2 regions of the Shewanella sp. WE21 genome follow, and region 1 is predicted to be linked to the other one. Evidence: predicted binding sites of a transcription regulator. Region 1 holds the regulator's gene; the other holds the start of a gene.

Region 1 (9,986 bases):
AGTCCGTGTAGAAACTCGCGCTAAGCCAGCCGCACCTGCAGACTCATTACAAGCCTTACTTGAGAAGCAGCAAAGCCGTTTGAATCAACAAATGTCACATCAGCAAGTTGATGCCGAGTTACCAGCATGGGCTAAGGGCTTACAAGCCCCTACTGCTGTGAAACCAGAACGTCGTGAAGCACCTTCCTCGTTTGATAAAAAGCCACAAACATCACTAAAACAAAGTGCTGATATTGAAGCTATGCGTGATGAATTAGCATCACTGCGTAATTTACTGACACATCAAGTATCCTCCTTGATGACGGAACATAAAAAACGCATCGATCCCGTCGGTGCTATGCTCGAAGCCAAATTACTTGAGGCTGAATTCTCCCCTGCGGTTGCGAATAAATTAGCCGCGCTGAGCCAGCATTATACGCCGGCTGAATTAGTCAGAGCATTGCCACAAAGTCTCGCTAATATGCTTGATAATCAGGGCGATGACATTGTTAAGCAGGGCGGGGTGGTTGCATTAGTTGGTCCTACTGGGGTTGGTAAAACAACGTCATTAGCTAAACTTGCTGCCCGTTTTGCGGCACATCATGGTGCTGAACATGTTGCTTTAATTACCACAGATCATTATCGCATCGGAGCCTATGAGCAATTAGCAACTTATGGCAAAATAATGGGCTGCCCAGTAAAGCAAGCTCATGATCTAAATGAATTAGAGCAAATTCTCTATCAGTTTAGGAATCGCAAGCTAGTATTGATAGATACGGCTGGCATGGGACAGCGAGATATGCGCCTTTACCAGCAACTTGATAATTTAACTGCAAATAGCAGGATACCTATCCGCAGTTATCTGGTACTGTCTGCGACAGGGCAGCGCCGTGTGCTGCAAGATGCAGTCAATCATTTTAAACGCATTCCCCTATCTGGTGTCGTTCTCACAAAACTCGATGAATCTGTGTCGTTAGCAGGGGCATTAAGTGTGTTGATCCAAAACGGATTACCATTAAGTTATATTACTGATGGACAAAGAGTTCCTGAAGATATGAAAGTTGCGGATACCCTAGATTTAGCCCAGCAGGCACTCGCAGCGTTAGATAGTACAGAACAACAATCATTACAAGACACAGCGTGGTCAGATAATATGGCCTGTGCATTTGAGTAGATTTATGACCCTGGATCAAGCAAGTGGTTTACGTATGATGAATCAACCCTATAACGAAAAAGTGAAAGTAATCGCGGTCACTGGTGGCAAAGGAGGCGTGGGTAAAACCAGCGTTTCTATTAATACTGCTGTGGCATTAGCCGAAAAAGGCAAGCGTGTCTTGGTACTTGACGCTGACCTTGGCTTAGCAAACGTCGACGTCATGCTGGGTATTCGTGCCGAGCGTAACCTCTCTCATGTTCTCTCTGGTGATGCAGAGCTTGACGATATTATCGTGCGTGGTCCAAAGGGGATCGGCATAGTACCAGCCACCTCAGGAACACAGGGGATGGTGGAATTAAGCCCTGCACAACATGCTGGATTAATCCGAGCATTTAGCGAGATGCGGACTCAGTTTGATATTCTAGTCGTAGATACAGCGGCTGGGATCTCAGATATGGTGCTCAGTTTCTCACGTGCTTCGCAGGATGTGCTAGTCGTTGTTTGTGATGAACCTACTTCTATTACCGATGCCTACGCCCTGATTAAAATTCTCAGCCGTGAGCATGGCGTGTTCCGTTTTAAAATAGTTGCCAATATGGTGCGTAGTTTACGCGAAGGTATGGAATTATTTGCTAAACTCAGTAAAGTGACCGACAGATTTTTAGATGTTGCACTTGAATTAGTCGCCACGATTCCATTTGACGAAAACTTACGTAAATCAGTTCGTAAACAAAAATTGGTGGTTGAAGCTTATCCTAAATCACCAGCGGCGATTGCGTATCAAGGATTGGCAAATAAAATTTTGAGCTGGCCTGTGCCGCAGCAACCTGGTGGGCATTTGGAGTTTTTCGTTGAGCGTTTAGTACAACGACCAGATTTTCAAGAGGAAAAAACGAGTGAATAAAGCCGCTGCGTATACTTGTTTAGACAATAAATCGTCGATCGTTGAACAGTATGCTCCGTTGGTTAAAAGAATTGCGCATCATTTACTCGCCAGACTACCTGCATCTGTGCAGTTAGATGATTTACTCCAAGCTGGGATGATGGGGTTACTAGAAGCATCATCCAAGTTTGATGGTGGCAAAGGTGCGAAATTTGAAACCTTCGCCGGCATACGCATACGTGGAGCCATGTTAGATGAAATTCGTCGTGGCGACTGGGTCCCTCGTTCCGTTCATCGTAACAATCGTAAGGTTGCACACGCTATTGATGAGTTAGAGCAAGAACTGGGCCGTGATGCACGCGACACAGAAATTGCAGAAAAACTTGATATGACGCTCGATGAGTACCATCATATTCTTAACGATGTTTCTGTCGGAAAAATCATAGGGATAGAAGATTTAGGCGTATCTCAGGATATACTTACAGTGAGTGATCGGTCCGATGATGATTCATTTGAAGCATTAGCTGAGAACCAATTTCATTCTGCTCTGGTTGAGGCAATTAAATTATTGCCTGAAAGAGATGCATTAGTGTTATCCCTGTACTACGATGAAGCATTGAATTTAAAAGAGATTGGCGCCATTCTTGAAGTCAGTGAATCGCGGGTTAGCCAGATATTAAGTCAGGCAATGTTGCGATTGAAAGCTAAACTCAAGCACTGGACATAAGTATAATTATTAATCGAGCACAGAATGTCAGCTCACCGGAGGAAACCTTGGACAAGAATATGAAGATTCTCATTGTTGACGATTTTTCGACAATGAGGCGTATCATCAAGAACTTGTTGCGAGACTTGGGGTTTAATAACACCCAAGAAGCAGACGATGGCTCAACAGCCCTGCCGATGTTGCAAAAGGGGGATTTTGATTTTGTTGTTACAGATTGGAATATGCCTGGTATGCAAGGAATCGATCTGTTAAAAGCAATTCGCGCTGATGATTCGCTAAAGCATTTACCCGTATTAATGGTGACTGCTGAAGCAAAACGTGAACAGATTATTGCTGCCGCTCAAGCGGGAGTGAATGGTTATGTGGTTAAGCCTTTTACCGCTGCAACGCTGAAAGAGAAGTTAGATAAAATATTCGAACGACTCGCTTGAGCAAGGATGAGCTATGAAGTCACAAACATCAGGGCTCATCACGCTCGAGCAAGCTCAGCATTTAGTTGAATTATTAAGTGCAAGTGAGCAAAGTCAGGCAGATGATTTATTTCGGGAGCTTGCTGCTCCACTGCAACGAGAATTATTCGAAGAAGTAGGTAAATTAACTCGGCAACTTCATAGTGCGCTGATGGATTTTCAAGTTGATAATCGTCTTGCTGAATTAGCCAATACAGAGATCCCCGATGCCAAGCAACGTTTAAATTACGTTATTGACATGACCGAACAAGCTGCAAATAAAACCATGGATGCGGTTGAAGAATGTTTACCTTTGGCTAATGCCGTGACCGTAAATATTCAAAATGTCATGCCATCTTGGGACAGATTAATGCGACGCGAGATAGCGCTGACTGAATTTAAGGGCCTTTGTCACGATGTACAAGACCTTATGTCTCGTAGTGCAAATGACTCGACTCGATTACGTGAATTGCTTAATCAAATTTTGATGGCGCAAGATTTTCAAGACTTAACAGGACAAATAATACGTCGTGTTATTGATCTAGTAATGGAAGTAGAAAGTAATCTGGTTTCTATGCTGACGGTATTTGGTGAGCAACCTATGATTGAAAGTCAGATTGCTCAGAAAAATAATATTGAAGCAGAAGGCCCGATAATGAATGCCGAGCTTCGTCAAGATGTGGTAACGGGTCAAGACGAAGTGGATGATCTTCTATCGAGTCTGGGTTTCTAACTGGGAGTCAATTTGATGGCCTTTGATGTAGATGAAGAGATACTCCAGGACTTTTTAATCGAAGCCGGTGAAATTTTAGAGCTTCTGCAAGAGCAACTCGTTGCGCTTGAAAATAATCCTGATGATACTAACTTGCTGAACGCCATTTTCCGAGGTTTTCATACCGTTAAAGGTGGTGCTGGCTTTCTTAGCTTAACTCCCATGGTTGATGTTTGTCATGAGGCTGAGAATACCTTCGATTTATTGCGGACAGGCAAGCGTAGCGTTAACGCAGAGTTGATGGATATTATTTTGCAGGCTGTTGATGCAATTAATACCATGTTTGCGCAAACCCAGCAGGGCGAGCAACAAGACCCCGCCGATTCAGGTTTGTTAGCGAGACTTAAAATGCTCAGTTCAGGTGCGCCTTTGCCATCTGAAGTCGCTTCTGCCAAGGTTGTAGAGCCAGAACCAGTTGTTGAAGTCATTATTGATACTCCTCCCCTTCAAGAAATCCCTGCTGACATAAGTGATAACTCATCTTCCATTGAAAATACGTCTTCAAGTATCGATGATATCAATGATGCTGAATTTGAAGCTTTATTGGATGCGCTTCATGGTTCAGGAAAGGGACCTGCGGTCGCTGCTACCACATTTGTATCAGAGCCTGTTGCTGTCAAGCCTGCTGCACCAATTAAAACACCTTCAACATCAGGTGATGACATTACTGATGATGAGTTCGAGGCGTTACTGGATGAACTTCATGGCTCAGGTAAATTTAAAGCTGAGGCTGAAGTGCCTGTTAAGCCTAAGGTTGTGGCAACACCTGCGCCTCAACCGATTGTAGATGCTGATGAAATTACCGATGATGAGTTTGAGCGATTACTCGATGAACTCCATGGGAAAGGCGGAGCACCTGCGAAAGCTGAAGTAAAAGCGCCTACGCCCCCCGTTTCGACCGTGGCACCTACTGCTGCACCACATGCTCCTGCGCCAGTTAAAGCCGCAGTACCAGCTCCTGCTCCAGTCGTTGCTGCAAAACCTAAGGTGGAAATTGCGGTTGTCGATAAAGCACCTGCTAAGGCTAGCTCTGCGAATGTGCCTCAGGGGGAAACAACAGTACGTGTAGATACCGCACGACTCGACCAGATCATGAATATGGTGGGTGAGTTAGTGTTAGTGCGTAATCGATTGGTGAGCTTAGGCATCAGCCGTGATGATGAGGAGATGTCGAAAGCTCTTGCGAACTTAGATCTCGTTACTGCCGATTTGCAAGGCGCTGTGATGAAAACCCGTATGCAACCGATCAAGAAAGTGTTTGGTCGTTTCCCTCGGGTGGTACGCGATCTTGCTCGTACACTAAACAAAGAAATTGATTTGATTATGGTCGGTGAAGAAACTGACTTAGATAAAAACCTCGTTGAAGCGCTTGCCGATCCACTCGTCCACTTAGTGCGTAACTCTGTGGACCATGGTATAGAGATGCCAAACGAGCGTGAAGCCAGTGGTAAGCCAAGAACGGGAACGATTACCTTATCTGCAAGTCAGGAAGGCGACCATATACTGCTGAAAATCGAAGACGATGGCGCAGGCATGGATCCTGAAAAACTCAAAAAAATCGCCATAAACCGTGGTGTGCTCGATGAAGATTCTGCTTCGCGGATGACAGACAGCGAAGCCTATAATTTGATTTTTGCACCAGGTTTTTCAACTAAAGTTGAGATTTCAGATATTTCAGGCCGTGGTGTTGGGATGGACGTGGTAAAAACTCGTATCACCCAGCTGAATGGCACTGTACATATCGATTCCATGAAAGGTAAGGGAACGATACTTGAGATTAAAGTACCGTTAACACTGGCGATTATGCCAACCTTAATGGTCGATGTCGCTAAACAAGTGTTTGCATTACCTCTATCTAGCGTGAATGAGATTTTCCATCTCGATCTCACAAAAACCAATATTGTTGATGGGCAACTGACTGTCATAGTGCGTAATAAGGCCGTACCTTTGTTCTATTTGGAACACTGGCTACATAGAAACAAAACCACCTTTAAACATGGCGATAAAAAGCATGGTCATGTGGTTATCGTGCAATTAGGCATGATGCAAATTGGTTTTGTAGTGGATGCTTTAATAGGACAAGAAGAGGTCGTTATTAAACCTCTTGGCGCTATGTTACATGGCACACCTGGGATGGCTGGTGCGACAATTACATCGGATGGTGGTATTGCACTGATCTTAGATGTTCCTGGATTGCTAAAGCATTATGCGAAAAGTAAGAATTAGTTTCCAAGCTAAGGAATGGAATGGCCATTAAAGTATTAGTCGTTGATGACTCAAGTTTTTTCAGACGACGTGTTAGTGAAATAGTCAATCAAGATCCTGAACTGGAAGTTATCGCGACGGCCTCAAATGGGGCCGAAGCGGTAAAGTTGGCTGCTGAGCTTAATCCCCAAGTTATCACTATGGATATTGAGATGCCTGTCATGGATGGTATTACTGCTGTTCGTGAGATCATGGCTAAGTGTCCGACTCCGATCTTGATGTTTTCTTCTTTAACCCATGATGGCGCTAAAGCAACGTTAGACGCTTTAGATGCTGGTGCATTAGATTTTCTGCCTAAACGTTTTGAAGATATTGCGACCAACAAAGATGATGCCATTTTATTGTTGCAACAAAGAGTTAAGGCATTGGGACGACGCAGAATGTTTCGTCCGATTGCACGTCCTGTGGTCGCGCCAACACCTAGCGTGCGTCCAACAGGTAGCGTTTTAGGTACAACGAGTATATCGGCTCATACGCCTGTCGCTGCTCCTGTTAGAACCTCAACGGTAACGACGATTCGTGCAAGTGGTAAACAGTATAAATTATTGCTGATCGGTACATCTACTGGTGGTCCGGTTGCGCTGCAAAAAATACTCACGCAGTTTCCGGCAAACTATCCGCATCCTATTCTATTAATCCAGCATATGCCTGCTGCTTTTACCCCTGCATTTGCGAGTCGTTTAAATGGCTTATGTAAGATTGAAGTAAAAGAGGCCGCTAATGGCGATCTTCTTAAACCGGGTTGCGCATATTTAGCGCCAGGTGGTATGCAAATGATGGTTGAACGTACTGGAGCAAGTGGCCGATTAAAAGTTATCGCAGGCAGTGCTGATATGAATTATAAGCCCTGTGTGGATATCACCTTTGCTTCTGCTTCTAAAGCCTTTAGTGGTGATGTGCTTGCTGTTGTATTAACTGGCATGGGGGCGGATGGCAGAGAAGGCGCACGTATGTTGAAAGCTGTAGGCGCAACCATTTGGGCGCAAGATGAAGCCAGTTGTGTGGTTTATGGTATGCCACAAGCCGTTGCGAGTGCAGGGATTGCCACCCAGTCGATAGCCTTAGATAACATGGCCGAATGTATTTTAAAAGAGTCTGTTCGTGTCTAAAAATCAATATCCGATGAGCACAAATAGTGTGCTCATCATCTTGTTGATGGGCATCGCCATTTTGGTTCTTGGTGCCTTAAGCCTAGATTACAAGCGTAAGAATAGTTTACTGCAGGCGGATGTAAAACGTTTGGAATCGACTCAGGTGCTGTTAATGGTACCTGACGAACAGGCTGAAGCCATTGCAACTTGGTTAGCGTCTCATCCCGATCAGACTAAAGCAATGTTGCAATTAGCGGCTCCTGGTGAGCAGAAGGCTGTAGCGATTGGTCCTGAGCCGGTACAAAATAGCATTCCGCCTTTGCTGGGCAAACCAGATACTGAAATAGATACGGCGAAGGAAAAAACTAATCTGGAATCCTCTATTCCTAAACAGCTTCAAGCGCCAGAAAAAGAGGTTAAAGCTGTTTCTCAGACAATTGCCCCCCAAAATGCAGAGATGCTGCCCGTGGTGATATCTGAGAATGCCGATGGTGTCAAAGTGATTAGTTTGCCCAATGGCGGCATTCGAGTCACTACCAGAAAAGAGCAGTAATTTTTAGAATTTGTGAACTCACAATTTTCTAGTTCATTAGCGTATTAACCAGTATAGATAGGGGTCACTTCTTGAAAGTCTGGACCATAGCGAATCAAAAAGGTGGCGTAGGTAAAACCACGACGGTAGCGAGTTTAGCGGGAACATTAGCTAAGCGTGGCAAGCGTGTTCTTATGATAGATACCGATCCACATGCTTCGTTAGGTTATTACTTAGGTATTGATTCTGAAGAGGTTCCAGGCTCGTTGTTTGATGTTTTTCTTGCCCATAAAAACCTTTCTAAGGAACTCGTTTTATCCCATGTTGTGCCAACCTTAGTCGATGGTTTGGATTTATTGCCTGCAACTATGGCATTGGCTACCTTAGACAGAGCCTTAGGTCATCAAGAAGGAATGGGATTAGTACTACGTAATTTATTAGCACTGGTTGCTGATGATTATGATGTTGCTATCGTTGATTGCCCACCCGTACTAGGGGTATTAATGGTCAATGCGCTTGCGGCAAGTCAGCATATCATTATTCCTGTGCAGACGGAGTTTCTTGCCATTAAAGGGCTAGAGCGGATGATTAAAACGATGGAGTTAATGGGCCGATCTAAGAAGACGCGCTACAGTTACACTGTTGTGCCTACCATGTATGATAAACGCACCAAAGCATCACCTGCTGCTTTGCAAGTTCTTGGTGCCGAATACAGTGATACTTTGTGGAAAGACGTTATTCCAGTAGACACTAAGTTTAGAGATGCCAGTTTGGCACATTTACCTGCATCGCATTATGCGAGTGGTTGCCGCGGCGTTAAAGCCTATGAAAGATTATTAGATTTCTTATTAGTTGGGGAGTTTGGCCATGTCAAAATCGGTTGATGAAACTGTTTTTGATTTTTTCGCATTATTGCTGCAGGAAGACGACAGTCCAAACCAGATTGTTTCCCCTCAAAGCATTGTAAAAGCAGACTCAAATCAAAATGTTGCCGTTAATCAAACGGAGGCAGCATTGCTCGATGCGGCAATTTTGGCTGAAAATGGTCGCACTGCCGCACCGCAGAATGTAGAGAAGGCCATAACGCCTATTGCGCAGTTGCAGCCAAAAGCGGCGCCAAGACAGCATGAGTTTGTTGCTCCGGTAAGCCAGGTTGTAGCTCAAGTGAATAAGCAAGCGTTAGAGAAATTATTAGCGCCAGTACTAAAGACTGCAAGGTTAGAACCGATACCACCTTCAGTAGAGATAGCGCCACCTATTGATGTTCAACCTGTTGTGGTGGAAGTACCAAAAGCTCAGCCTGTTGTTAATGAAACCGTTGCTGATGAAATCGTTGAGCCAGTGGTTGTGCCAGAAACACAAGTCGGCATTACGCCTCCTAGTGTGACAAAAGATTTGCAAGAAGTGCTCGATGATGAGTTTCAGGTACTATTCTTTAAAGTAGCAGGGCTGACATTGGCTGTGCCTTTGGTGAGTTTAGGCGGAATAGTAAAAGTTGAGCGGATAAACCACATCTTTGGTCGACCCGCATGGTTTCTTGGTGTACAGACGCATAGGGAGGAGCAATTGAACATTGTTGATACTTGTGCGTGGGTTATGCCAGAAAAATACACAGATAAACTGGCGCAATCAGTAAATTATCAATATCTTGTATTATTAGAAGGCAGTAACTGGGGATTGACTTGTGAGTCCTTGGTCAATGCGGTAAAAATTAATAAATCGCAAGTCAACTGGCGTAGTCAAGCGGGTAAACGTCCTTGGTTAGCAGGTGTAGTGAAAGAACAGATGTGTGGCATTTTGCACGTACAAGCCTTAGTTGAAATGCTTAATGCGGGTTTAGGTTGTCAGGACTCAATTGGTTGAGGTAAACATGAAAGATACAAGAAATGTAGCAGCAGTCGCTGCAAGTAAAGATGATGCAGTATTACAATGGGTTACCTTTAAGTTGGACCATGAAACTTACGGTATCAACGTAATGCAAGTGCAGGAAGTGCTGCGTTATACTGAAATTGCTCCTGTACCAGGTGCTCCCTATTATGTACTAGGGATCATTAACTTACGTGGTAATGTCGTCACTGTAATTGATACCCGCTCACGTTTTGGATTGCAGTCTGCTGAAGTTGATGATTCAA
Region 2 (9,986 bases), 850 kb from region 1:
TTGTGAAATCGCCCTGCTGTTTTGCAGTTGACTGTACCAAAGACTCCAATAAATGCTGATGCTGACGTCGCTTCACGCTGGTTCCCTACAAAACTTCGTGTTGGGCTAAAGGTCTTTGCTGTTAGCAAACTTACCTTGAAATTTAGAATTAAGCTGATTGAATTATTCTTATTTGGAGGCAGATTACACTAACTGTTGCAAGCACAGCAACATGTGGCACAATTTATTACAATTTGGTTAACAATAGCAGCATTTTTAGGCAATTAGCGCGATTTCCGGATATCCATAACCGACTAAAACTAAAGTGCTGCTCTAAAAATTACAGGCCGTTTTCCAATTGAAAAATCATTTTTTCCGCGCTGACATTGAAGGTCAGCAGTAAGTCGACGCCTTCAGCTTTAGTCACAAATTCAGTTTGCACTTCAGCAAATCGAGTTTGAGCGCGTGTTGACATGCTTTCGGCATCCGCTTGAGCGCTATCGCCAACAAAATTTAACGTCAATAACGTATCGTGTTCATCAATAACGGCGCCGATATCGACAAAGCTGCCGCAATCGGTGCAAGTGTCATTCACTGTCGGGCTCTGTGCTTCTATTATGCCTTTCATCTGTATTCCTTAATGTATAGAGCGACTGATTAACGGCATCACTAAAATATGCTCGTTAAATTTTTAACGCGGTAAATTTTAACTCGATAGGTTAATACGAATTATAGGTAATTAAGCTTCAAGATAACTGGCTTTAGCTCACGCTTATTTATCGAAATGGATCAGATTGACCCGATGGGTATTGAAGATCACTTGCGGGAAGACTGCCTTAGGCTGAGGCGAGCAAAGGCACAAGATTACGTTGGATTGCCAATTGATCAGCAAAGTGCATGATCTCGACTTTGGGTGCGGTTAATTGGCCCCTTTGCCTCAGCTGAGTCACATGGTCACAGTTACTTAACGCTTCTGCCATTGCGACTGACTCGCCGCCACGGATGACTAAGGCTTCCGGTCGCAATGCTTGTTGTAATTGAAACGCACGTGGACCTTGATCCATAAAAATACTGCTGTTATCAACCACAGGCTCAACTGACGATAAATCCGCCATTAAACTTTGCTGCGGTGGCAATTCGAACTGACGCTGTAATTTTTGCGCCATATCGAGTTCATTTTGCCATTGGAATTGCGCCATGTCCCGAGCGTCAACCGACAGTAACGACAGCAACAAGGCGAATTCGCCCCGTCTGTCGTTTTCTATCGCCGCGTTTAAGCGGGTGCCAATTTGGGCTTCGTTGACTAAAGGAACATCAATTTGCATAAAAAAACATCGTCAAAACAATTCGTTGTTAGTTAATCGACCATTTGATACATAACTTTAGGAATATTTTTAAATTGGGTATTTACATGGAAAAGGTTTCTGACTACTATGGCGGCCGCAATTGAGGAGGGGTTCCCGAGTGGCCAAAGGGATCAGACTGTAAATCTGACGGCTCAGCCTTCGAAGGTTCGAATCCTTCTCCCTCCACCATTTGCACTGCAAGTTTTATCGTGTTGTTCGAAAATGATGTAGAGTTTTACAAAAGCGTTAAAGGTATTCGTGGAGGGGTTCCCGAGTGGCCAAAGGGATCAGACTGTAAATCTGACGGCTCAGCCTTCGAAGGTTCGAATCCTTCTCCCTCCACCATCTTTATCTCTAACGCAGAGGATCATTTTCAAAGACTAAGCATGGTCAATGTTTAGTTTTGTCTTGATAAACAAGTCCGTTATTGATGATGTTTTGAAAGACAATTTTAAAAGTTAGTTGTAAAGCTAAAAAGAAAGTTTGTGGAGGGGTTCCCGAGTGGCCAAAGGGATCAGACTGTAAATCTGACGGCTCAGCCTTCGAAGGTTCGAATCCTTCTCCCTCCACCATTTCTTTCACTCTCGCATATCCTTCTTGTTCCACTTCCGCTTAGTCTGTTCCAACTTAATCTGACTGTTCCAGCTTAATCTGACTGTTCCAGCTTAATCTGACTGTTCCAGCTTAATCTGACTGTTCCAGCTTAATCTGACTGTTCCAGCTTAATCTGACTGTTCCAGCTTAATCTGACTGTTCCAGCTTAATCTGATTAAATTCTTGGCATTTCTATATTAAGTAAACCTCTTGGTTAACGACATTTTTGATTTCAATTACGTCGTGCTCTACTTTAAGCGAATGACTTCAAGCTCATCCAATAAAACCGCTTTGCCCGTCCCCGTGATATGCTCTGAAAATGATCCCTTTCGATGTGACTACTATGATTTCTAACACGATTCAACCACCAGTGGATTCTCACAGACTCTGCCCAACATGGGAAGCCCACGCGATAGGCAAGATTGAAGCGGATTTTCAGCGCAGCGCCGATACCCACTTGATTAAGCTTGAATTACCTATGCTCGATGGCATAGATATTTATCTCAAAGATGAAAGTACCCACCCGACAGGCAGCTTAAAGCATCGCCTCGCCCGCTCACTCTTCCTCTATGCCCTGTGTAACGGCTGGATTAAGCAAGGCACGCCGATTATCGAATCCTCATCGGGCAGCACGGCGATTTCTGAAGCCTATTTTGCCCGTTTACTCGGTTTACCTTTTATTGCCGTGATGCCCAAAAGCACGGCTAAAAAGAAGATTGAGCAGATCACTTTCTATGGCGGTCAATGTCATTTTGTCACACATTCCAGTGAAATTTACGCCGAATCGGCGCGCCTTGCCGCAGAGCTTGGCGGCCATTATATGGATCAATTCACCTACGCCGAGCGTGCAACCGACTGGCGCGGTAATAACAACATAGCCAACTCTATCTTCAATCAGATGGAGCGCGAGCCACACACAATCCCGCGCTGGATAGTGATGAGCCTAGGCACTGGCGGCACATCGGCGACCATAGGCCGCTACATTCGCTATCAGAGGTTGGCAACACAACTTTGCGTGGTCGACCCGCAAAACTCCGTTTTTTTTGATTTCTATCAGAGCGGCGATGCCAGCTTAACCTGTTGCAATGGCAGTAAGATTGAAGGCATAGGTCGACCGAGAGTCGAGCCATCGTTTATTCCTGGAGTTGTCGATACTATGCTGCAAATTCCCGACGCCGCATCAGTGGCGACGATTCATTGGTTAGAACAATTGATTGGCCGTAAAACCGGCGCATCCACAGGAACCAACCTGTACGGCGCATTGCAACTTGCCGTACAAATGCAAGCGCGTGGAGAGCAAGGCTCAATAGTGACCCTCATTTGTGACTCGGGTGAGCGTTACCTTGATACTTATTACGATACAGATTGGATTGCAGCTAACATCGGCGATATTGCGCCCTATCAGCGCCAACTTGCAGCATTTAATCATTTCGGCCAGTTAAGTGAGCTTGATTTAGCAACTGTATTAAGTCGTTAGGTTTAAAATCCACAAAACATCCACCATAAAAAACGCCCCACAACTGTGAGGCGTTTTTTTATGCTTTGCAAATTAGCATTAATCAATATTCAAATACTTATGGGTCTGGATCGATAAGCGCCAATTACGGGCGATACACACTTTCATCGCCAGTTCTGTCGCTCTAGGCTTTTGACTAATCGGCTGCAGGCAAATCGTTTTCGCTGAAATATCGATGTCTTGCAGTAACTCATCAAGTTCATCGATGTGATTTTCAGTAGCGATAGGATGCTTAATCTCATTGGCGCGGTTCAGCGCCTGTGCAAATACCTGATAGCCCCCTTTCATGTTCACCTTGGGTGATACTGTCACCCAAGTGTCATCGGCACAGTTGATTTCGAAGGTGCCACTGGTTTCGATTTGAGTCGCAAAGCCTTGGCTGTGCAAGGTCTCGGTTAATTCGCGTAAATCGTACATACAAGGCTCACCGCCGGTGATAACGATATGCCGCGCAGTAAAACCTTTAGCGTGAAAAGCAGCGATAAGACTTTGCGCCGTATGATCAGCCCAGCGACCAATGGTGCCGTCTACGGTAATCACTTGCTCTGGCGACACCTTATTGGCTTCAAGCACATCCCATGTCTGTTTCGTATCGCACCACGCACATCCCACGGGACAACCTTGTAGGCGGACAAATATGGCGGGCACTCCGGTAAAGACACCTTCACCTTGAATGGTTTCAAATACTTCGTTGACAGGGTAATTCATACTGACGTTCCACTTTTCTGGGGCGGCATTTATAGTGGATTTTAGCTTGAGCTGCAAGTCTTTGCGCCGAGAAAGCCTATTTCGGCCCTATAGTCAGAGTTTGCAAGCCCTATGGCCTGAGTTACACTAACGCCCTATTAATACCTGTTCTACGGTAAAGTGAAATCCTTTATGTCAACGAGCTTAGTGTCAAAAACAGTGGTGTCCAAAGCAGTGGTGGTATTCAGTGGCGGACAAGACTCAACAACTTGCCTTATTCAAGCCCTAACCCAGTACGATGAAGTACATGGGATCACTTTTGACTACGGTCAACGCCACCGCGAAGAAATTGAAGTTGCCAAATCCTTAGCAAAACGCTTGAAGATCACCAGTCATAAAGTCATGGATGTCACCTTACTCAATGAGTTAGCTATTTCAGCCCTCACCCGTGATGCGATACCCGTTTCACACGAGTTGATGGAAAATGGCTTACCCAATACCTTCGTGCCCGGCCGTAATATTTTATTTTTAACGCTTGCAGGTATTTATGCCTATCAATTAGGGGCGCAGGCGATTATCACAGGCGTGTGTGAAACCGATTTTTCAGGCTACCCTGATTGTCGTAACGATTTTGTCAAAGCGATGGAATCCGCCTTAGTTCAAGGCATGGATAAGCAACTAAAAATCATCACGCCTTTAATGTGGCTCAATAAGGCACAAACCTGGGCACTGGCGGATAAATATCGGCAACTTGATCTGGTTCGCCACCATACTCTCACCTGCTATAACGGCGTGATTGGCGATGGCTGTGGTGATTGCCCTGCCTGTCATCTTCGCAAACGTGGATTAGATGACTATCTACAGAATAAAGCAGCGATCATGGCTGAGCTTGACGCCAGCGAGCCTAAAGCATGACACGCAGTCCCTATTGGGTCGCGCTGATGGTGAGTCTGATCTGTGCGGGTTTGTATGCAGCAGGCTTAGCAAGCCCCACTGTCGATAACCTACTCGCCTATCGCCGCAGTGCAATTAGTGAGGGTGAATGGTGGCGATTAATCACAGGAAATTTACTGCACACGAATCAATGGCATCTATTGATGAACCTTGCAGGGCTGTGGGTGGTGCTATTTTTGCACCATTTTCATTATCATCTCAAAGGCTTAAGTGCACTATTTTTCGTGTTATGTTTACTTGAAGGTATAGGCTTGTATTTAGGCTATCCGCAATTGCTCGGTTATGTCGGCTTAAGCGGTATGTTGCATGGCTTGTTCGCCTACGGCGCAGTGCAGGATATTGTCCGTAAGCTGCGCTCAGGCTATCTGCTGCTCGTTGGCGTTATCATCAAGGTTGGTTACGAACAGCTTTATGGTGCCAGCAGTGATGTCACCGCCATGATAGGTGCGCGCGTAGCAACTGAGGCGCATTTGGTCGGCTTAATCTGCGGGTTGATTTGCGCTTTAGCGGTGTTTATCAAGCTAAAAATGAGCCCATCAAAAGTCCCAGCTTAACCCAAGTCAAGATATTAAAAAGCCGTCGCAGCATGATTGCTGGACGGCTTTTTTTAATGCAGAGCGCAAGAATAAATCTAGGCTTTGATTAACAGGTCCCGCAGGTGCTTGACTTCATCACGCATTGCCGCCGCTTGTTCAAACTCTAAGTTGCGCGCATGTGCATGCATCTTCTTCTCAAGCTGATCGATTTGATGGCTCAACTCTGCCGCATCGGCTTTATGGTAATGGGACTTAGGCTCAGCCACTTTGCCATACACAGCTTTACTGTCGCGGCCATCATCCACATCCATCACATCGGTGATCCGTTTAACGACGCCCTTAGGCGTGATACCGTGTTTTAAGTTGTGCGCCCGCTGACGTTCACGACGTCGGTCAGTTTCACCTATCGCTTTCTCCATCGAATTGGTGATGCGATCGGCATAGAGGATCACTTTACCATTGACGTTACGCGCCGCGCGGCCAATCGTTTGGATGAGCGAGCGTTCAGAGCGCAAGAAGCCCTCTTTATCGGCATCTAAAATACACACCAATGACACTTCAGGCATATCTAAGCCTTCACGTAATAAGTTGATCCCAACCAACACATCAAACTTACCTAAACGCAGATCGCGGATGATCTCAACCCGTTCGACTGTGTCTATGTCCGAATGCAGATAACGCACTTTTACGCCATGTTCGTCGAGGTATTCAGTCAAATCCTCCGACATACGCTTAGTCAGCGTCGTCACTAACACCCGCTCATTGACGGCCACTCGCTTGGCGATTTCAGACAATAAATCGTCCACTTGGGTCCCAACGGGGCGCACTTCTAATTCAGGATCGAGCAATCCCGTTGGCCGCACGACCTGCTCAGCAATCTCACCTTCGCTCTTTTCCAGCTCGTAGGCACTCGGTGTTGCCGACACATAGATAGTTTGCGGCATCAATTGCTCAAACTCTTCAAACTTGAGCGGCCGGTTATCCAAGGCGGACGGTAAGCGGAAACCGTATTCCACAAGTGTGGTTTTACGGGAACGGTCACCTTTGTACATAGCGCCGATTTGCGGCACTGTCACATGGGATTCATCGATAATTAATAAGCCGTCGGCAGGCAAATAGTCGAGCAAGGTTGGTGGCCCTTCCCCCGGTGCGCGGCCAGACAAATAGCGCGAGTAGTTTTCGATGCCAGAGCAGTAACCCAACTCCACCATCATTTCGACATCGTATTGCACCCGCTCATGGATACGCTGAGCTTCAATTAACTTGTTGTTATCGAGTAGATATTGCTTACGCTCACGCAGTTCTTCTTTAATAAACTCAGTGGCAGCGATGATTTTTTCCCGCGGCGTGACATAGTGAGTCTTAGGGTAAACCGTCGTACGGGCGATACGTTTAATAATATGGCCCGTTAACGGGTCAAACTCACTTAAGCGTTCAATCTCATCGTCGAACAACTCGACTCGAATGGCATTACGCTCAGAATCGGCGGGGAAAATATCAATCACTTCACCGCGCACACGATAAGTACCACGTTGTAGCTCAATATCATTGCGCTTGTACTGCAATTCACTGAGACGAATTAAGATGTCACGCTGCCCCATCACATCGCCTTGGCGTAGATGCAGCAACATTTTTAAATAGGAATCGGGATCGCCCAAGCCATAAATGGCCGACACCGAAGCAATCAGCACCACATCTTTACGCTCTAACAGCGCCTTAGTGGCGGATAAACGCATCTGCTCAATGTGAGCATTAACCGAAGCGTCCTTTTCGATAAAGGTATTTGATGCAGGTACATAGGCTTCGGGCTGGTAGTAATCGTAGTAAGAAACGAAATACTCGACCGCATTATGGGGAAAGAACTCTTTCATCTCGCCATAAAGCTGCGCCGCCAAGGTTTTATTAGGCGCCATGATAATCGTGGGCCGACCTAACTTTTGGATCACATTGGCAATCGTGAAGGTTTTACCTGAGCCCGTCACCCCGAGTAAGGTTTGGCAGGCCAGACCCGCTTCGAGTCCATCGACTAATTTGGCAATCGCTGTAGGTTGGTCGCCTGCGGGGGCGAATTGCGATTCAAGCTGAAAAACAGATTCTGACACGCGCACATATCCTTTTAGTGAGTCGCCCCATTCTAATCAAGTCACCGACTAAGCTCCACAGTTATCCTTCCTGTCGTCATATCAATACGATCTAAAACCGCAAGATGACAATTTAAAGGAAGAAACATGAAACTTTTAAACTAAGGCGTTTTAAGCGTTTTTTGCTCACAAAACACCCGCAAACTAAGCAAAAATGCCAATTTAATACACAAGAAATCAATTTCGTTCGATTACAAAATTGCAACCTTGTTTTCACCCTCAACAAAAACCACTTGCTTTTAGTATGCATTTGATAATACTTAAATTTATTTTTGAACCCCAAAATAGTGCATTTTAAGTCCGCCGCCCATACCCCAAGGCTTTGGCGGCCATTTTTCAGGACAACTCACAGGGTTATCCACAGATTTTGTTGATAAGTCGAAATAACCTAGAAACCACGCGGGATTGGAGGCTGTCATGTGTCTTAACAACCGTCTCTCGGCATTTAGTAATTTAATTACATTTGATAAATGTTGCTACTTGTATCAATTTCACTAACTGTAATTAACGCGAGTTGTAGTAGCGCATCTGGTGCCACAACTTATAGTGAAGTGCATCACTTCATTTGAAAAACAGCTCACGCTAATTCGATAAAGCCTCAATTAACACCTCCATCAACAACAGCAAACTTGTTAAAACAGAAAAACGGACTTTAACGGCGAAAAGATAACCCACGTTTTCTATCGACATAAAGAACTGAGTAAATTCACATTACCCCACCTGAGATCCTTTTTTGAGCGGTTTGAGTCTTAAGTACTCGACCAAGTACCGAAAACGGTGTCGATTATTTAGCGAATGATTTCAATTTCATAGAATCACCGCTTAAAAACGATGGACTCAATTATGGCTATATTGCGAATTGTTAAGTGGTTTTTCACGAAAAATGTCGAATTCTGCACCACGATGCACATTAGATGAGCACTTAACAGCATAATTACACTTTTTTTAGTAACTCGAGTTGACTCATCCAACAGAGCGTTTTACTATGCGCTCCGTTCTCAACGAGTCGCTACGATTGTGTGAAACGATTCCCCTGTAGTTCAGTCGGTAGAACGGCGGACTGTTAATCCGTATGTCACTGGTTCAAGTCCAGTCAGGGGAGCCACTTTAAGCACATGATAAAAATGAGTTAGAACAAGCAGTAAGATAAGTTGTAAACAATTCCCCTGTAGTTCAGACGGTAGAACGGCGGACTGTTAATCCGTATGTCACTGGTTCAAGTCCAGTCAGGGGAGCCAATTACATTATCAAGCTGAAGCATTAAAATGATTCCCCTGTAGTTCAGTCGGTAGAACGGCGGACTGTTAATCCGTATGTCACTGGTTCAAGTCCAGTCAGGGGAGCCAATTTAAGCAAGCTAAAAAGTCGATAGTAATATCGCACCTCGATTCCCCTGTAGTTCAGTCGGTAGAACGGCGGACTGTTAATCCGTATGTCACTGGTTCAAGTCCAGTCAGGGGAGCCATTTTAAAAGTGTTATTTCTGTAAAGTCGATAGCAATATCGCACCCTCTACTCCCCTGTAGTTCAGTCGGTAGAACGGCGGACTGTTAATCCGTATGTCACTGGTTCAAGTCCAGTCAGGGGAGCCAATTTATTCTTCGTTTTGTTCCCGTGCCTTTGCCTCTTCCGGCTTCTAGTTACCCTATTCTTTTCCGTTTTGTTTTTAAGCAAATGCAGTTACACTGTTATCAGCTTATTAATAAAAATTTATGAGTGTCATCACACAGATAGCTGCAGTTAAGTATTCTTGACTTAAACTTATCCTGTTTGAGCTCACCCAAAAAAATAGAGCGGATTTTTATGGCCATGTCAAAATCATATCCAATTTTTTTACTGCTTATTTTCTTAGGTCTTTTTGCTTGGGTATATCAAAGCGAAAATAGCCAATTACAAATCCAACAACAGCAAGAACTGGATAGCTTTAAAACCAGTTTAACCCGCTACCAACAATGGCAAGGTGATGGCGCCGAACTCTTCAAAAAGCTTTCTGAAAATTACCCATTCCAATTTTTCCAATATATTGATGATACCGATGGCCAACTGAGTTATACCGAAGGTCGTTTAGACAGCCAACATCCTCATCCCTTAGCCCGTTTATTTTCTATTGAGCTCAGTCATACACAAAAATTGGCAACCGGTCGTTTACAAGTCAAACTCAGTGCAAACCAAGCGATTGAAACTTCGATTAGTCATACTCAAAAGCTCGGTGTCATGTTACTGGTGGCTTACCT

The links. Region 1 encodes FliA, which starts transcription of late flagellar genes. Its sites were predicted from a motif close to CTAAAGNTNNNNNNNNNNNNGCCGATA; they were not measured.
Region 2: CKQ84_RS19520 (VC2046/SO_2500 family protein) is a predicted target of FliA. The motif match lies at 1,339-1,365, and genes of this name have one in related genera.

Annotation. Positions count from the first base shown of each region.
Region 1 covers NZ_CP023019.1:3,512,082-3,522,067, forward strand. Annotated here, with positions in the region: gene flhF (flagellar biosynthesis protein FlhF) at 1-1,153, shown strand, start outside; gene CKQ84_RS15525 (MinD/ParA family protein) at 1,158-2,039, shown strand; gene CKQ84_RS15530 (RNA polymerase sigma factor FliA) at 2,032-2,745, shown strand; gene cheY (chemotaxis response regulator CheY) at 2,793-3,176, shown strand; gene CKQ84_RS15540 (protein phosphatase CheZ) at 3,190-3,927, shown strand; gene CKQ84_RS15545 (chemotaxis protein CheA) at 3,943-6,192, shown strand; gene CKQ84_RS15550 (chemotaxis response regulator protein-glutamate methylesterase) at 6,213-7,340, shown strand; gene CKQ84_RS15555 (membrane anchored protein in chemotaxis locus) at 7,354-7,875, shown strand; gene CKQ84_RS15560 (ParA family protein) at 7,947-8,738, shown strand; gene CKQ84_RS15565 (chemotaxis protein CheW) at 8,722-9,717, shown strand; gene CKQ84_RS15570 (chemotaxis protein CheW) at 9,725-9,986, shown strand, end outside.
Region 2 covers NZ_CP023019.1:4,362,744-4,372,729, reverse strand. Annotated here, with positions in the region: gene CKQ84_RS19530 (bifunctional diguanylate cyclase/phosphodiesterase) at 1-76, opposite strand, end outside; gene CKQ84_RS19525 (DUF406 family protein) at 320-607, opposite strand; gene CKQ84_RS19520 (VC2046/SO_2500 family protein) at 816-1,304, opposite strand; tRNA gene CKQ84_RS19515 (tRNA-Tyr) at 1,430-1,514, shown strand; tRNA gene CKQ84_RS19510 (tRNA-Tyr) at 1,586-1,670, shown strand; tRNA gene CKQ84_RS19505 (tRNA-Tyr) at 1,813-1,897, shown strand; gene CKQ84_RS19500 (PLP-dependent cysteine synthase family protein) at 2,239-3,396, shown strand; gene queE (7-carboxy-7-deazaguanine synthase QueE) at 3,475-4,143, opposite strand; gene queC (7-cyano-7-deazaguanine synthase QueC) at 4,315-5,037, shown strand; gene rrtA (rhombosortase) at 5,034-5,630, shown strand; gene uvrB (excinuclease ABC subunit UvrB) at 5,708-7,714, opposite strand; gene CKQ84_RS23805 (hypothetical protein) at 8,020-8,172, opposite strand; tRNA gene CKQ84_RS19475 (tRNA-Asn) at 8,783-8,858, shown strand; tRNA gene CKQ84_RS19470 (tRNA-Asn) at 8,916-8,991, shown strand; tRNA gene CKQ84_RS19465 (tRNA-Asn) at 9,024-9,099, shown strand; tRNA gene CKQ84_RS19460 (tRNA-Asn) at 9,143-9,218, shown strand; tRNA gene CKQ84_RS19455 (tRNA-Asn) at 9,269-9,344, shown strand; gene CKQ84_RS19450 (GGDEF domain-containing protein) at 9,556-9,986, shown strand, end outside.